One region of the Arthrobacter sp. 05N425 genome, then DNA from elsewhere that is predicted to be linked to it. Evidence: riboswitches for the same ligand, from Rfam matches in the RefSeq annotation. Region 1 holds a riboswitch; each other region holds the start of a gene.
What was found. A riboswitch is a leader RNA that binds a small molecule or an ion and turns the genes downstream of it on or off. The one in region 1 is predicted to bind S-adenosylmethionine.
Positions count from the first base shown of each region.

Region 1 (4,183 bases):
TCGAGGTTAGCGAGCACCTTGGCCCTGGTGCTCTCGCCTGCCCGCAGGTAGTAGCTGCGGGATTTGGTCAGTTCCATGACGTCCTGCGTGGTTACTGGATCCTCCCAGCGGGTGAGATGACTCTCCAGCCCGATGAATTCCGGTCCCAGCGGCGGCGTGAAGTGGGGCTTGTGGACGTCCCCCGCATGCATGATCCGGGACAGCCTGTGCACCCAGGGGACCGAGGTGTCGAGCTGGTTCCAGATCAGGCCGAGAACGCCGTGCGGCCGCAGGATCCGAGCCGCCTCGGTACTGGCCAGCAGGGGATCGCACCAGTGCCAGGCCTGGGCCACCGTGACCAGGTCGAAGGCCCCCGAAGCCAGCCCGGTGTGTTCGGCGGTACCCTCGACGGCGGCGACTTCCGGGAGGGCGCGGCGCAGCTGGTCGAGCATGTCCGGGGACGGATCGACGGCCACGGTCCTGAGCCCCCGTTGGACCAGGAGCGCCGTGAACTTACCGGTCCCGGCGCCCAGGTCGGCGGCGTCGTGGGCCCCGGCCGGGATCAGCCAATCGGCCGAATCCGCCGGATAGCCGGGCCGGACCCGGTCGTAGTGCTCGCCGCCGTCCTGGAAGCTCTGCCCGAGCTCCCGCCGCCGCTGGTGCTGCAGTTTTGGGCCACCCTGCAGTCCGGGGTGGTGCAGTTTGGGGCCGCCGCGTGCCACGTGCGATCTCCTTCGGCAGCTCTGGTGCGTACCTGTCGAATTTACCGCACGCGGCCCGGGCTGCGCTGCCGGTCAGTCGACGGAGCAGGGGGCTGCGCCAGCGGTGCCAGGCGTGTTCGGCGCCCAGTGCGGATAGCTGCGCGTGTCGTTGGCCGGCACCCAGCGTCCGGCGTCCACGACGTAGTCCCAGCCCAGGCCGTTCCGCCGCAGCTCCTGGAGCCCGGCGAGCAGCCGCTGCGCGTCGTTGAGCCGTGAGCCGAGGCCGAAGCTGGCCCGGAGCGAACCGGCGGGCAGGCCGAGCCGTTTTAGCAGCGGGTGGGCGCAGAACCGGCCGTCGCGCAGGCCTATGCCGTGCTCCGCGGACAGGTATGCGGCGACCAGGCCTGCGTCGTAACCGGCGACCGAGAAGTTGACCACGCCGATCGTCCCGGGGCCGCCTTCCCGGCCGGTGTCCTCGAAGATGTGGTGGACCGTTACGCCGTCGATCCGCTCCAGCCCCTCGACCAGGAAGGAACGGATGGCGTCCTCGTGGGCGTGCCACTGCTGCTCGTCCAGCGCCTCGATAACCTGGCTGGCGCGGGCCAGCGCGGCCGCGCCCAGGACATTGGGGGAGCCGCCCTCGTGGCGGGCCGGCCCGGTGGTCCAGCTGACGGCGTCGAGTCGTGCGTCCCGTACTGCGCCGCCGCCAGCCAAGTGCGGGGTGCCGGCGTCCAGCCAGTCCGGCCGGCCCACCAGCACGCCGGCGCCGAACGGGGCGTAGAGCTTGTGGCCGGAGAAGGCGAGGTAGTCGACGTCGTCCGCGGCGATGTTGATGCGGCGGTGCGGGGCCAACTGGGCCGCATCGACGGCGATCCGGGCGCCGAATTCGTGCGCCAGCGCGGCCAGCTCACGGATCGGCAGGATTTCGCCGGTGACGTTGGACGCGCCGGTCACGGCGAGCAGGCTTACTCCGCCGAGGGCGAGTTCCGCCCGGAGCCGCTCCACGGTGCCGGCCAGGGTGGGCGCCGCGACGACGCTGCGGTGCGGGACGTTTTGCCAGGGCAGCAGGTTGGCGTGGTGCTCGATGTCGAGGTAAAGCACCTCGCCGGTGTGTCGGCCGTCGTCGACGGGCAGGCAGCCGGCCAGCAGGTTCAGTGCGTCGGTGGTGTTCCGGGTGAAGATCACGGAGTCATCCGGACGGCCGCCGACGAACCCGCGGACGATGTTCCGGGCGTTTTCGTACACCGAGGTACTCAGTTGGGAGGCGTAGCCGGCGCCGCGGTGCACGCTGGCGTAGTACGGCAGGATCTCGTTCAGGTAGGCGGACACCACGGACAGCGCCGGGGCGGAGGCTCCGTAGTCCAGGTTGGCGTACCGGACCTGGCCGCCCTGGATCAGGGGGGCCAGGATTTCGGCGCCGGAAACCGCGGACAGTGGCCGGCGGGCGGCGTCGAAGCGTGCGTCGGTGAACTCCGGGCCGCCGGCGCTGGTGGTGTGGGTGGGGATGGTGGCAGTCGTCATGGGACCTCGCTCGAAAAGGACCCCGCACACAGGGGATCCGCGCTTGCCGGGTCCGCTCCGGACCGGCCAGGTCGTCACCCGGGGCACCCCGCCGCGAATGGAGGGTTGCCGGCCAGCAAACCGGGGTTTTGCGCTGGCACTCGTGACCTGCTTCGAGCCTAGGACATGGCCGGTCGCACGGAAAAGGGAGGGCGGAATATGAAGCGTAGTGTTACGGGCTGCCTCGGGCGTGGCCGGCTAGAGCAGGTCGTCGAGGCCCGGGTTGAGGCGCTTGAGGACTTCGGAGTGCAGGATCGAGTTGGTCGCCAGCGCGTTGCCGCCGAAGGGGCCGTCCTCTCCCTCGAGCGAGGTGAAGCGGCCGCCGGCCTCCGTCACGATCGGGACCAGCGCCGCCATGTCGTAGAGGTTGAGTTCGGGCTCGCAGGCGATGTCGACGGCGCCTTCGGCCACGAGGCAGTAGGACCAGAAATCGCCGTAGGCGCGGGTACGCCAGACCTCCTCGGTGAGTCCGAGGAACTCGTCGAGGTTGCCGCGCTGCTTCCAGCCGCCGAGGCTCGAATAGGACAGTGACGCATCGGCGAGCCGGGAGACGTTGGAGACCCGCAGCCGGGTCGCGGCGGCCAGTGAGCGGCCCATGTAGGCGCCGGCGCCCTTTGCGGCCCACCAGCGCTTGCCCAGTGCGGGGGCGCTGACGACGCCCACCACGGGTTCGCCTTCGTCGACGAGGGCGATCAGGGTGGCCCAGACCGGGACGCCGCGGACGAAATTCTTGGTGCCGTCGATCGGGTCGATGATCCAGCGGCGCGAACCGTGGCCGGAGCTGCCGAACTCCTCGCCCAGGACGGCGTCGCGCGGGCGGGAGCGGGACAGCTGCCCGCGGATGGCTTCCTCGGCGGACTTGTCCGCGTCGGTGACGGGGGTCAGGTCCGGCTTCGTCTCGATCCGAAGGTCGAGCGCCTTGAAGCGGCTCATGGTCTGGGAATCTACGGAATCTGCCAGTACATGGGCAAGGCGCAGGTCATCGTTGTAGCTCGAAGCTGGTTGGCTCATGCTTCCAAACTACCGTCAAAACGCGCCGCGGACCGGGAGGCCACGTCGCTGCCGCCAAGTAGACGCGGCTATGAGACGCTGCCGAGTTCCTTGGTGTCCTGCGCTTCCAGCCGCGGATCGGTGCCCAGCAGCCGGCGCAGCGACGCGAGCCGGGCCGGGCCGGACGGGCCCGCGTGGCCGCCCTGCACCCAGGCGTCCACGCCGCAATTGACGGCGGTGGCGTCGTGCTTGCAGCCCCGCTCGCAGTCATCGGTGCCGGGCGCCAGGTCCGGGAAGGAACGCAGGATCCTGTCCGGGTCCACATGGGCCAGGCCGAAGGAGCGGATGCCCGGGGTGTCGATGATCCAGCTGCCCGCAGGCGCATCGCTGACCTTCAGCGCCAGCGCGGAGGAGGAGGTGTGGCGGCCGCGGCCGGTGACCGCGTTGACGCCGCCGGTGGCCCGTTCGGCGCCGGTGAGTGCGTTCACCATGGTGGATTTGCCGACGCCGGAGTGGCCCAGCATGACGGTGACCTTCCCGTCGAGGTAGTCCCGCAGCTGCGACACGGCGGCCTTGTCCAGCCGGGCGGACAGGCCGTCATCGGAGCGGGCGTCGATGCCGGAGGCGGCCGAATCCGCGGTTTTGGAGATGATCACCGGGAAATCCAGGTGCTGGTAGTTGGCCAGCAGCTCGGCGGGGTCCTTGACGTCGGCCTTGGTGACGAGCAGCAGCGGTTCGATGCCGGCGTCGTAGGCGGCCACCAGAGCGCGGTCGATGAAGCCGGTGCGGGGTTCCGGGTTGGCTGCGGCCACGACAACGACGAGCTGGTCGGCGTTGGCGACGACGGCGCGTTCGATCGGGTCCGTGTCGTCCGCGCTGCGGCGCAACAGCGTCCTGCGGTCCTGGATCTTGACCAGCCGGGCCAGGGTGTCGGGTTCGCCGCTGACGTCCCC
Region 1 is NZ_JBFTMU010000003.1:248,722-252,904, forward strand. It holds gene AC1DGE_RS06760 (class I SAM-dependent methyltransferase) at 1-701, opposite strand, end outside; gene AC1DGE_RS06765 (aminotransferase class V-fold PLP-dependent enzyme) at 774-2,201, opposite strand; SAM riboswitch class IV at 2,236-2,349, opposite strand; gene hisN (histidinol-phosphatase) at 2,439-3,251, opposite strand; gene rsgA (ribosome small subunit-dependent GTPase A) at 3,320-4,183, opposite strand, start outside.

Region 2 (4,183 bases), on a different contig from region 1:
GCTCTCGGGATTGGGCGGGAAAGTACAGCCGGTCCGAGTCCACGGCCGCCACGAAGAACTCCGCGGTGGCCAGGGAGACGGCCTGCTCCAGGCTTCCCCGGCCGCGGCTCACGTCGTGGCTCGTGAGCGCCTCGGTGATGGCGATGTAGCTGTTGGCGTCGAAGCGTCGCACCAGCTTGTTGCCCTGGTGGTCCAGGTAGCTCTCCACCTGGTAGCGCCCACGGCCGGCCAGCGACCCGGCCTCCAGCGGGGCCTCGGCCGCCTGGGCGTTGCGTCCGAAGCGCCCGTCCAGCTCGGCTGCGGAACGGTAGGTGATGTGCGCGATCCGGCGCGCGAGGGCCAGTCCGGCGTGCGGTTCCGGGCCGCCGTAGTAGTCGCCGCCGTTGAAGTTGGGGTCCTGGCGGATTGCCAGGGTCTGGGCCTGGGCGAAGGCGATCTGTTCGGCGGTGCTGCTGGCGCCGACCGAAATCACGGCGCATCGCTGCACCCGCGCCGGGTAGGTCACCGCCCACTCCAGCGCGCGCGCTCCCCCGAGCGAGCCGCCGAGCACGGCATACCAGCTGCTGATCCCCAGCGCGTCGGCGAGCCGGGCTTCCGCCGCGGTGCTGTCCCGGAGGGTGACCAGCGGGAAGCGCGAGCCCCAGGGCCGGCCGTCCGGGGCCGGCGTGGAGGGCCCCGTGGAGCCGTAGCAGCCGCCGAGGATGTTGATGGAGACCACGAAGTACTTGCCCGTGTCCACCGGGGCGCCGGGGCCTGCCAGTTCCTCCCACCAGCCCGGTTCCTCGCCGGCGCCGCGGGTCACGTGGGTGTCGCCGGTCAGGGCGTGCTCGATCAGCACCGCATTGGAGGCATCGGCGTTCAGCGTCCCCCAGGTCTCGTAGGCGAGGGTGACCTCGGGCAGGGTGGCACCGGATTCAAGGGCCAGGGAACCGATCGGGAGGTACTGCACCGTCCCGTCGGGAACAGCACCGTCGGGAACAGCGCCGTCGGGAACAGTGGAGGGTTTGCTTTCGGGTACACCCGTGCGGGTGACGGCAATCGTCATGTGAGGACCTAACTTCGCGCTTGCCCGCCGTCAGCTGACCGGCAGGCCAGGTCTTCACCCGGGGCACCCCGCCGCAAATGGAGGGTTGCCGGCCAGCAAGCCGGGGCTGTCACTGGCACTCATGACCTGCGTCGATTCTACGAAACACGGCGGCACAAGCGCGAAGATTGTGACGGCTGTGTGACAGCCGGACCCGTCAACACCGCAGTTTCCCCACCTTTGACAGACGCGCCCGGCGGGTCGCCCCGAAGTGTCGGCGATTCCCGGGGCCATCCCCGCAAAGGTGGGGAAATTCGGCGTGCTGCGTGACCTCAGGCGTTCTTGGCCGCCCGGAAGCCGGCATCGAGGTCCGCGATGATGTCGTCGATGTGCTCGAGGCCCACCGAGAGCCGGACCAGGCCGGGATTGACGCCGGCGACCGCCTGCTGCTCCGGCGAGAGCTGGCTGTGCGTGGTCGACGCCGGGTGGATGACCAGTGAGCGCACGTCACCGATGTTCGCCACATGGGAGTGCAGCTCGAGGGCGTCGACGAAGCGTTTGCCGGCCTCCGCTCCCCCTGCGAGGTTGAACGCGACGACGGCGCCGGTCCCCTTCGGGCCGTACTTGCGGCCGCGCTCGTACCAGGGGCTGGACGGCAGCCCGGCGTAGGCGACGGATTCGACGTCGTCCCTGGCTTCCAGCCATTCGGCCACCCGCAGGGCGTTGGCGACGTGCCGTTCCACCCGCAGGCTCAGCGTCTCGATCCCCTGGGCGATGAGGAAGGCGTTGAACGGCGAGACGGCCGAACCGAGGTCGCGCAGCAGCTGGACCCGGGCCTTGAGGATGAAGGACAGGTTCGCTCCCAGCGCCCCGTCCGCCCCGAGGTCGCGGGCATAGACCAGGCCGTTGTACGTGGGATCCGGGGTGTTGAAGCCGGGGAAGCGCTCCGGGTCCTTGCCGAAGTCAAAGTTGCCGGAGTCGACGATCACGCCGGCAATCGCGGCACCGTGTCCGCCGAGATACTTGGTGGCCGAATGCACCACGATGTCGGCGCCCCACTCGATCGGGCGGATCAGGTAGGGGGTGGAGAGGGTGTTGTCCACGATCAGCGGCACCCCGGCGCGGTGGGCGACGTCCGCGACGCCTTCGATGTCCAGCACGTCCTGGCGGGGGTTGGAGACCACCTCGCCGAAGAACAGCTTGGTGTTCGGCTGCACGGCATCGCGCCACTGCTCAAGGTTGTCCGGGTCCTCCACGAACGTCACCGAGATACCGAACTTCTTCAGCGTGTGGGCCAGCAGGTTGTAGGTCCCGCCATAGAGGCTGGGGCTGGCGACGACGTGGTCCCCCGCCTCGGCGATGTTGAGGATCGCGAAGGTTTCGGCGGCCTGGCCGGAACTGAGCAGGAGCGCCCCCAGGCCGCCCTCCAGGCTCGCGACCCGCTGTTCCACCGCGTCCTGGGTGGGGTTGCCGATCCGGGTGTAGATGGGGGCGAGCTCGGCGAGCGCGAACCGGTTGGCGGCGCTCTCCGCACTGGGGAAGACGAACGACGTCGTCTGGTAAATCGGCAGCGACCGCGCGCCGGTGGCGGAGTCCGGCTCCTGGCCGGCGTGGATCTGGCGGGTTTCAAAGGACCAGGCGTTGGACATCGGAGAGCTCCCTAATGACTGGGCACAGGCCGCCCCTGGCCTCTGGGGCCGGAACGGCTCTGGCGCCGCGCTTGCCTGCCGGCGGACGCCGGCGGGCCAGGTCTTCACCCGGGGCACCCCACCGCGCAAGGAGGGTTGCCGGCCAGCAAGCCGGGGCTCGATGCTGGCGCTCATGACCTGGCTTCAGTCTACGAACGCGCCATTACGCCTGGATAGCTTTGTGACGAAAATGAAGAACGGCCCCACCGCCGCCCGGCGCACGCCCGGGAGCCGGAAAGTGCCGTGGTTCTGGCCGGGCAAATCCGCGCGGTGAGCTCGGGAAAATGACATCCCATCACGGTAAGGGCAGCCTAAGCTGAGAGCTCCATCACAAAGTGCCAAGATGAGGGCATGCGCATGGATCACGTCTCTTACGCCTGTGAACAAGATGGCCTGGCTGCCACCACCGAACGTATTGCGACCGCCCTCGGGGTCGAAGCCGTCAAGGGCGGAATACACCCCCGGTTCGGGACCCGCAACATGATTATCCCGCTTGCCGGACACAAGTACCTCGAGGTCGTGGAGGTCCTGGACCACCCGGCCTCCGACAAGGCGCCGTTCGGGCAGGCAGTCCGCGCCCGCTCGGCCGCCGGCGGTGGCTGGATGGGCTGGTGCGTCGAGGTTGACGACCTGGCACCGTTCGAGGAGCGGCTGGGCCGCTCCGCCGTCAACGGCAACCGCAAGTTCCCCGACGGCCGCGAACTGGTCTGGAAGCAGATCGGCATCCTGGGCCTGATCGCGGATCCGCAGGTCCCCTACATGTTGAAGTGGGAAGGCGACCCCGCCCTGCACCCGTCCAACGCCTATGAGAGCAACGTGAAGATGTCTGCCCTCACGATCGCGGGCTCGGCCGAGCGGGTCACCGAGTGGCTGGGTGAACCGGTCGAGAAGCCGCTGGAGGACGTGGACGTGAACTGGCTGGCCCCGCACGGGACGCCGGGAATCCTGTCCGTCACCTTCGAAACCGATTCCGGAGCCGTCACGATCTGACGCTTCCTGCCCGAAAAACTTCGGCCGCCAGCAGCGGGTGCCAATGATGCCACCCACCGCTGGCGGCCGAAACACTTTAACCCGTCGCCGGCGGCGGGCCACTGGAGGCAACGCGGGTTATGCCTGCTCAGCCCAGGCCGATCGCCTTGCCGAAGAGGCTGAATCCGACGAAGGCCACGATGTCCAGCAGCGCATGCGCAATCACCAGCGGCATCACCCGGCGCGTCTTCGTGTAGATCAGCGCGAAGATGACGCCCATGACGGCGTTGCCGATGAACGGCCCGAAGCCCTGGTAGAGGTGGTAGCTGCCGCGCAGCATCGAACTGGCGAAGATCGCCAGCGGCATGCCCCAGCCGAGCTTGCCGAGCCGGTCCAGCAGGTAGCCCACCACGATCACCTCCTCCACGATCCCGTGCCGGATCGCGGAGAGGATCAGGACCGGCACCGTCCACCAGTAGGAGTCCAGTGCGCTGGGGATGAT
Region 2 is NZ_JBFTMU010000008.1:20,785-24,967, reverse strand. It holds gene metX (homoserine O-acetyltransferase MetX) at 1-1,045, opposite strand, end outside; SAM riboswitch class IV at 1,057-1,172, opposite strand; gene AC1DGE_RS12075 (bifunctional o-acetylhomoserine/o-acetylserine sulfhydrylase) at 1,357-2,673, opposite strand; SAM riboswitch class IV at 2,736-2,851, opposite strand; gene AC1DGE_RS12070 (VOC family protein) at 3,064-3,702, shown strand; gene AC1DGE_RS12065 (CPBP family intramembrane glutamic endopeptidase) at 3,830-4,183, opposite strand, start outside.
Region 2: another riboswitch for S-adenosylmethionine. It lies ahead of AC1DGE_RS12075 (bifunctional o-acetylhomoserine/o-acetylserine sulfhydrylase); the one in region 1 lies ahead of AC1DGE_RS06765 (aminotransferase class V-fold PLP-dependent enzyme).

Region 3 (4,183 bases), on a different contig from region 1:
GTCGTCACCGCGTAGAGCAGCGAGTCGTCCGGGACGAAGTACGGGCTGCAAATGGAGATCGTGCGCTGCGCCGAGTAGATCAGCGTGTTGAACAGGCGCAGGTTGTTTTCGGTGATGAAGCCGGGACCGCTGGGCACCACCTGGGCGGTGATGTTGCCGGCGTGCAGTTCGGGCCGGTGGGCGAGCTGGTGCTCCAGGGATTCGTCGGTCTCACTGAGCCAGTCGGTGGCGAAGACCACGTTGAGGGTGGTGACGATCGGCCCGCGCAGGCAGGCCATCAGCTCGACCCATTCCCGGCCGATCTTGCGGTGCCGCGGGTTGTTGTAGGACGGTTCGATCAGGTTCTGCGACCCGGTGAAGGCGACCTCGCCGTCGATCACCATGATCTTGCGGTGGTTGCGCAGGTCCGGGCGGCGCCACTGGCCGTGCACGGGCCGCAGCGGCAGCATGGGCCGCCAGCGGATCTTGCTGGCCTTGAGCCGGGCGATGAGCTTGCTGTACCCCTTGATCCGCAGGGTGCCCAAGTGGTCGAACAGGAGGCGGACTTCGACGCCGCGCTCGGCGGCCTCTTCCATCGCCGTCAGCAGGTCATCCGTGATGTGGTCCGAGCTGAGGATGTAGAACTCGGCGTTGATAAAGGACTCGGCTTCGCGCACGGCCGCCGCCATCGCCTTGATCGAATCCGGGTAGCCGGGCAGGAGCTCCACGTGGTTGCCGTCCACCATGGGCAGGGAACCGAGCGTCTTGTTCAGCTCCGCTGCGGAGGACACCCATTCCGGGCCCTCGTACTTGCTTTCCACCATGGCCAGTTCCGACGTCCCGGCCCGCACCCGGGTGTTCACCGCGTCCTGCTGCGCCCGGCGCTTGCGGGAGAGCCGGAAGTTGCCGAAGAGCAGGAAGAGGACCACGCCTACGGCCGGAACGAAAAAGATGATCAGGAGCCAGGCCATGGCCGTGGTGGGGCGGCGGTTGCCCGGGATGATGCCGAGGGCAACGACCCGGATACCGAGGTCGATGACGGTCAGGATCAGGATCACCCAGGACGGAAGTGACCCCGCCAGCGAAAATGGCCACAGCACAGGCAAACCCCTCAAGCTCCAGACCCGCGGAACAGTTCCGGAACGGGCAACCCGCACAGCTTATCCCGACCCGGGCCGCACTAAGCTGAAGGCATGACTACCCCCGCCTCTGTTCCAGCCCGCGCGACGGTGCTGGTGTTCCTCGATCCCGCGTTTGAGAAGGGCCGCGTCGCCGACTCGTCCAAGCCGCAGCTGATGGCCACCGACCAGGGTGCCACCCGCGGCGACGGCGTTTTCGAGTCGCTGCTGGTGGTGGGGGGACGCCCGCGCAAGCTGCAGGCCCACCTGACCCGGCTGGCCGGCTCGGCGCGCGCGCTGGAGTTGGACATCCCGGCGGAGGACGCCTGGCGGCGCGCGATCGAGACCGCGGTCAGCGAATACCGCGGCCGGGCCGCCACGGCGGTCGGAGCCGCCGGCGACGGGGCCGGCGGCGCGGACGAGGTCGTGGTGAAGCTGCTCGCCAGCCGCGGCGTGGAGGGCGCGGCCACGCCGACGTGCTGGGTGCAGGCCTCCCCGCCGCCGGAAGCCGGCCGCCGGCAGCGCGAGACCGGCATCGACGTCATCCTGCTGGACCGCGGCTACGACAGCGAGGTGGGCGAACGCGCCCCGTGGCTGCTGCTGGGCGCCAAGACCCTGTCCTACGCGGTCAACATGGCGGCGCTCCGGTACGCCCACCACCAGGGCGCGGACGACGTCATCTTCACCTCCGCCGACGGCCGGGTCCTGGAGGGCCCGACGTCGACCGTGCTGCTGGCGCACCTGGAGACCAGCGACGACGGCGCCGGCGGCGTCCGCACCGTGCGCCGGCTGATCACTCCGCAGCTGGACAGCGGAATCCTCCCGGGCACCTCGCAGGGCGCCCTGTTCACCGCGGCCAAGGCCGCCGGGTGGGAGCTAGGCTACGGCCCGGCGGTACCTGCCGATCTGTACGACGCCGACGCCGTCTGGCTCATCTCAAGCATCCGGCTCCTCGCCCCGGTGAACCACATCGACGGCAAGGAGATCGGCACCCCCGAACTGCGGCGGCAGCTCACGGCCGAGCTCAACGCACTGTTCGCCACGATCGAGTAGGAGCCGGCCGGTCCCGGGTGATGCTGCTCCGCCCCCGGAAAGGTGCCATGCCAGCGTCCGCGTGACTTAACATGACGACGCCGCCGGTGCCGCCGGCGTCGTAAGTGCTACGTTTTTGGGGAGTAATGAGACCCGGCGCCAAGCCCTGACTGGCCGGTCGGCAACCCTCCCTTTCGCGGCGGGGTGCCTCAGGTGAATACTCGGCATATCGACCATTCGAGCTGCAAGCGTGAAAGTAAGGAGATCCGTCGTGCCCGACGCATCCGCACCCGCTGTGCCCGCCACAGCCCCCGCCCAATCCCCCGCCGCACCCGGACCCGCCGAGGAAAGACTGGCGTACCGGCTGTTCACCGGGCCCGATGACCGCAGCTTCTGCGAGCGCGTTTCGGCCGCCCTGGCCGAGGGCTACGTCCTGCACGGCAGCCCCTCCGCCACCTTCAACGGCAGCACCGTGATCGTGGCCCAGGCCGTCGTGCTGCCGGCCGCGATCGCGAGCGCCGACGCCGCCGTCGCCAACGCGGTGGATGAGCTCGACGGCGCCGAGTTCACCGGCGAGGGCCACGCATGAGTTACGCCGGAGACCTGAGCCCGCAGGAAGCCTGGGCCAAGGTCGGGGCGGGCGCCATCCTGGTGGACGTCCGCACCGAGGCGGAATGGTCGCAGATCGGCGTCCCGGTCACCGGGGCCGGCACCGAAGACCGGCAGGCTCCGCTCTTCGTCCAGTGGACCCTGGCCGGCGGAGCCCCCAACCCGCGTTTCCTGGAGCAACTGCAGCAGCAACTCCAGCGGCAACTGCGGCAGCACGCGCCTGGCGCCACGGCGGCCGAGCTCATCTTCCTGTGCCGTTCCGGCGCCCGCTCGGTCGCCGCCGCGAACGCCGCCACGGCGGCCGGCTTCACCGCCTACAACGTCCTCGAGGGCTTCGAAGGCGAACCGGGCCCGACCGGCGCCCGGACCGTGAACGGCTGGAAGAACCACGGCCTGCCGACCAACCTGGAAAGCACTAAGTGAGCTTCAATCCCAATGCCCAGGGCTGGAGCCCGGACACCCAGGCCGTCCGCGGCGGACTCGACCGCACCGGGTTCCAGGAAACCACCGAACCGATCTTCCTGAACTCGGGCTTCGTCTACGAATCCGCCGCCGCGGCTGAGCGCGCCTTCACCGGCGAGGACGAACGGTTTGTCTATTCCCGCTACGGCAACCCCTCGGTGGCCACCTTCCAGGAACGCCTCCGGCTGTTGGAGGGAACCGAGGCGTGCTTTGCGACGGCGTCGGGCATGTCAGCGGTGTTCACCGCGCTCGGGGCATTGCTGGGGGCCGGCGACCGCGTGGTCGCCGCCCGCTCGCTCTTCGGATCCTGCTTCGTCATCCTCAATGAGATCCTGCCGCGCTGGGGCGTGGAGACAGTCTTCGTGGACGGCCCGGACCTAGAGCAGTGGCGGTCGGCGCTGGCCGTGCCGACGACGGCCGTGTTCTTCGAATCTCCCTCGAACCCCATGCAGGAAATTGTGGACATCGCCGCCGTAAGCGAACTGGCGCACGCCGCCGGTGCGACCGTGGTGGTGGACAACGTCTTCGCCACTCCCCTGCTGCAGCGGTGCGGGGAGCTGGGCGCGGACGTGGTCGTGTACTCCGGCACCAAGCACATCGATGGCCAGGGCCGGGTGCTCGGCGGCGCGATCCTGGGCACCCGGGAATTCATCGAGGGCCCGGTCAAGCAGCTCATGCGCCACACCGGCCCGGCATTGTCCGCCTTCAACGCCTGGGTGCTGAGCAAGGGACTGGAGACGATGGCCCTGCGGGTGAACCACTCGTCCGCCTCGGCGCTTCGGCTGGCCGAATGGCTGGAGGCCCAGCCCGCGGTCAGCTGGGTTAAGTACCCGCTGCTGCCGTCCCACCCGCAGTACGAGCTGGCCGCCAGGCAGATGAAAGCCGGCGGCACGGTGTTGACTCTGGAGCTTTCGCCCTCGCCCGGCCGCTCCGCCAAGGAAGCCGCGTTCGCGCTGCTGGACGCGTTGCGGATCATCGATATT
Region 3 is NZ_JBFTMU010000002.1:47,558-51,740, reverse strand. It holds gene cls (cardiolipin synthase) at 1-1,079, opposite strand, end outside; gene AC1DGE_RS03455 (aminodeoxychorismate lyase) at 1,173-2,150, shown strand; SAM riboswitch class IV at 2,272-2,386, shown strand; gene AC1DGE_RS03450 (DUF1737 domain-containing protein) at 2,401-2,718, shown strand; gene AC1DGE_RS03445 (rhodanese-like domain-containing protein) at 2,715-3,161, shown strand; gene AC1DGE_RS03440 (O-succinylhomoserine sulfhydrylase) at 3,158-4,183, shown strand, end outside.
Region 3: another riboswitch for S-adenosylmethionine. It lies ahead of AC1DGE_RS03450 (DUF1737 domain-containing protein); the one in region 1 lies ahead of AC1DGE_RS06765 (aminotransferase class V-fold PLP-dependent enzyme).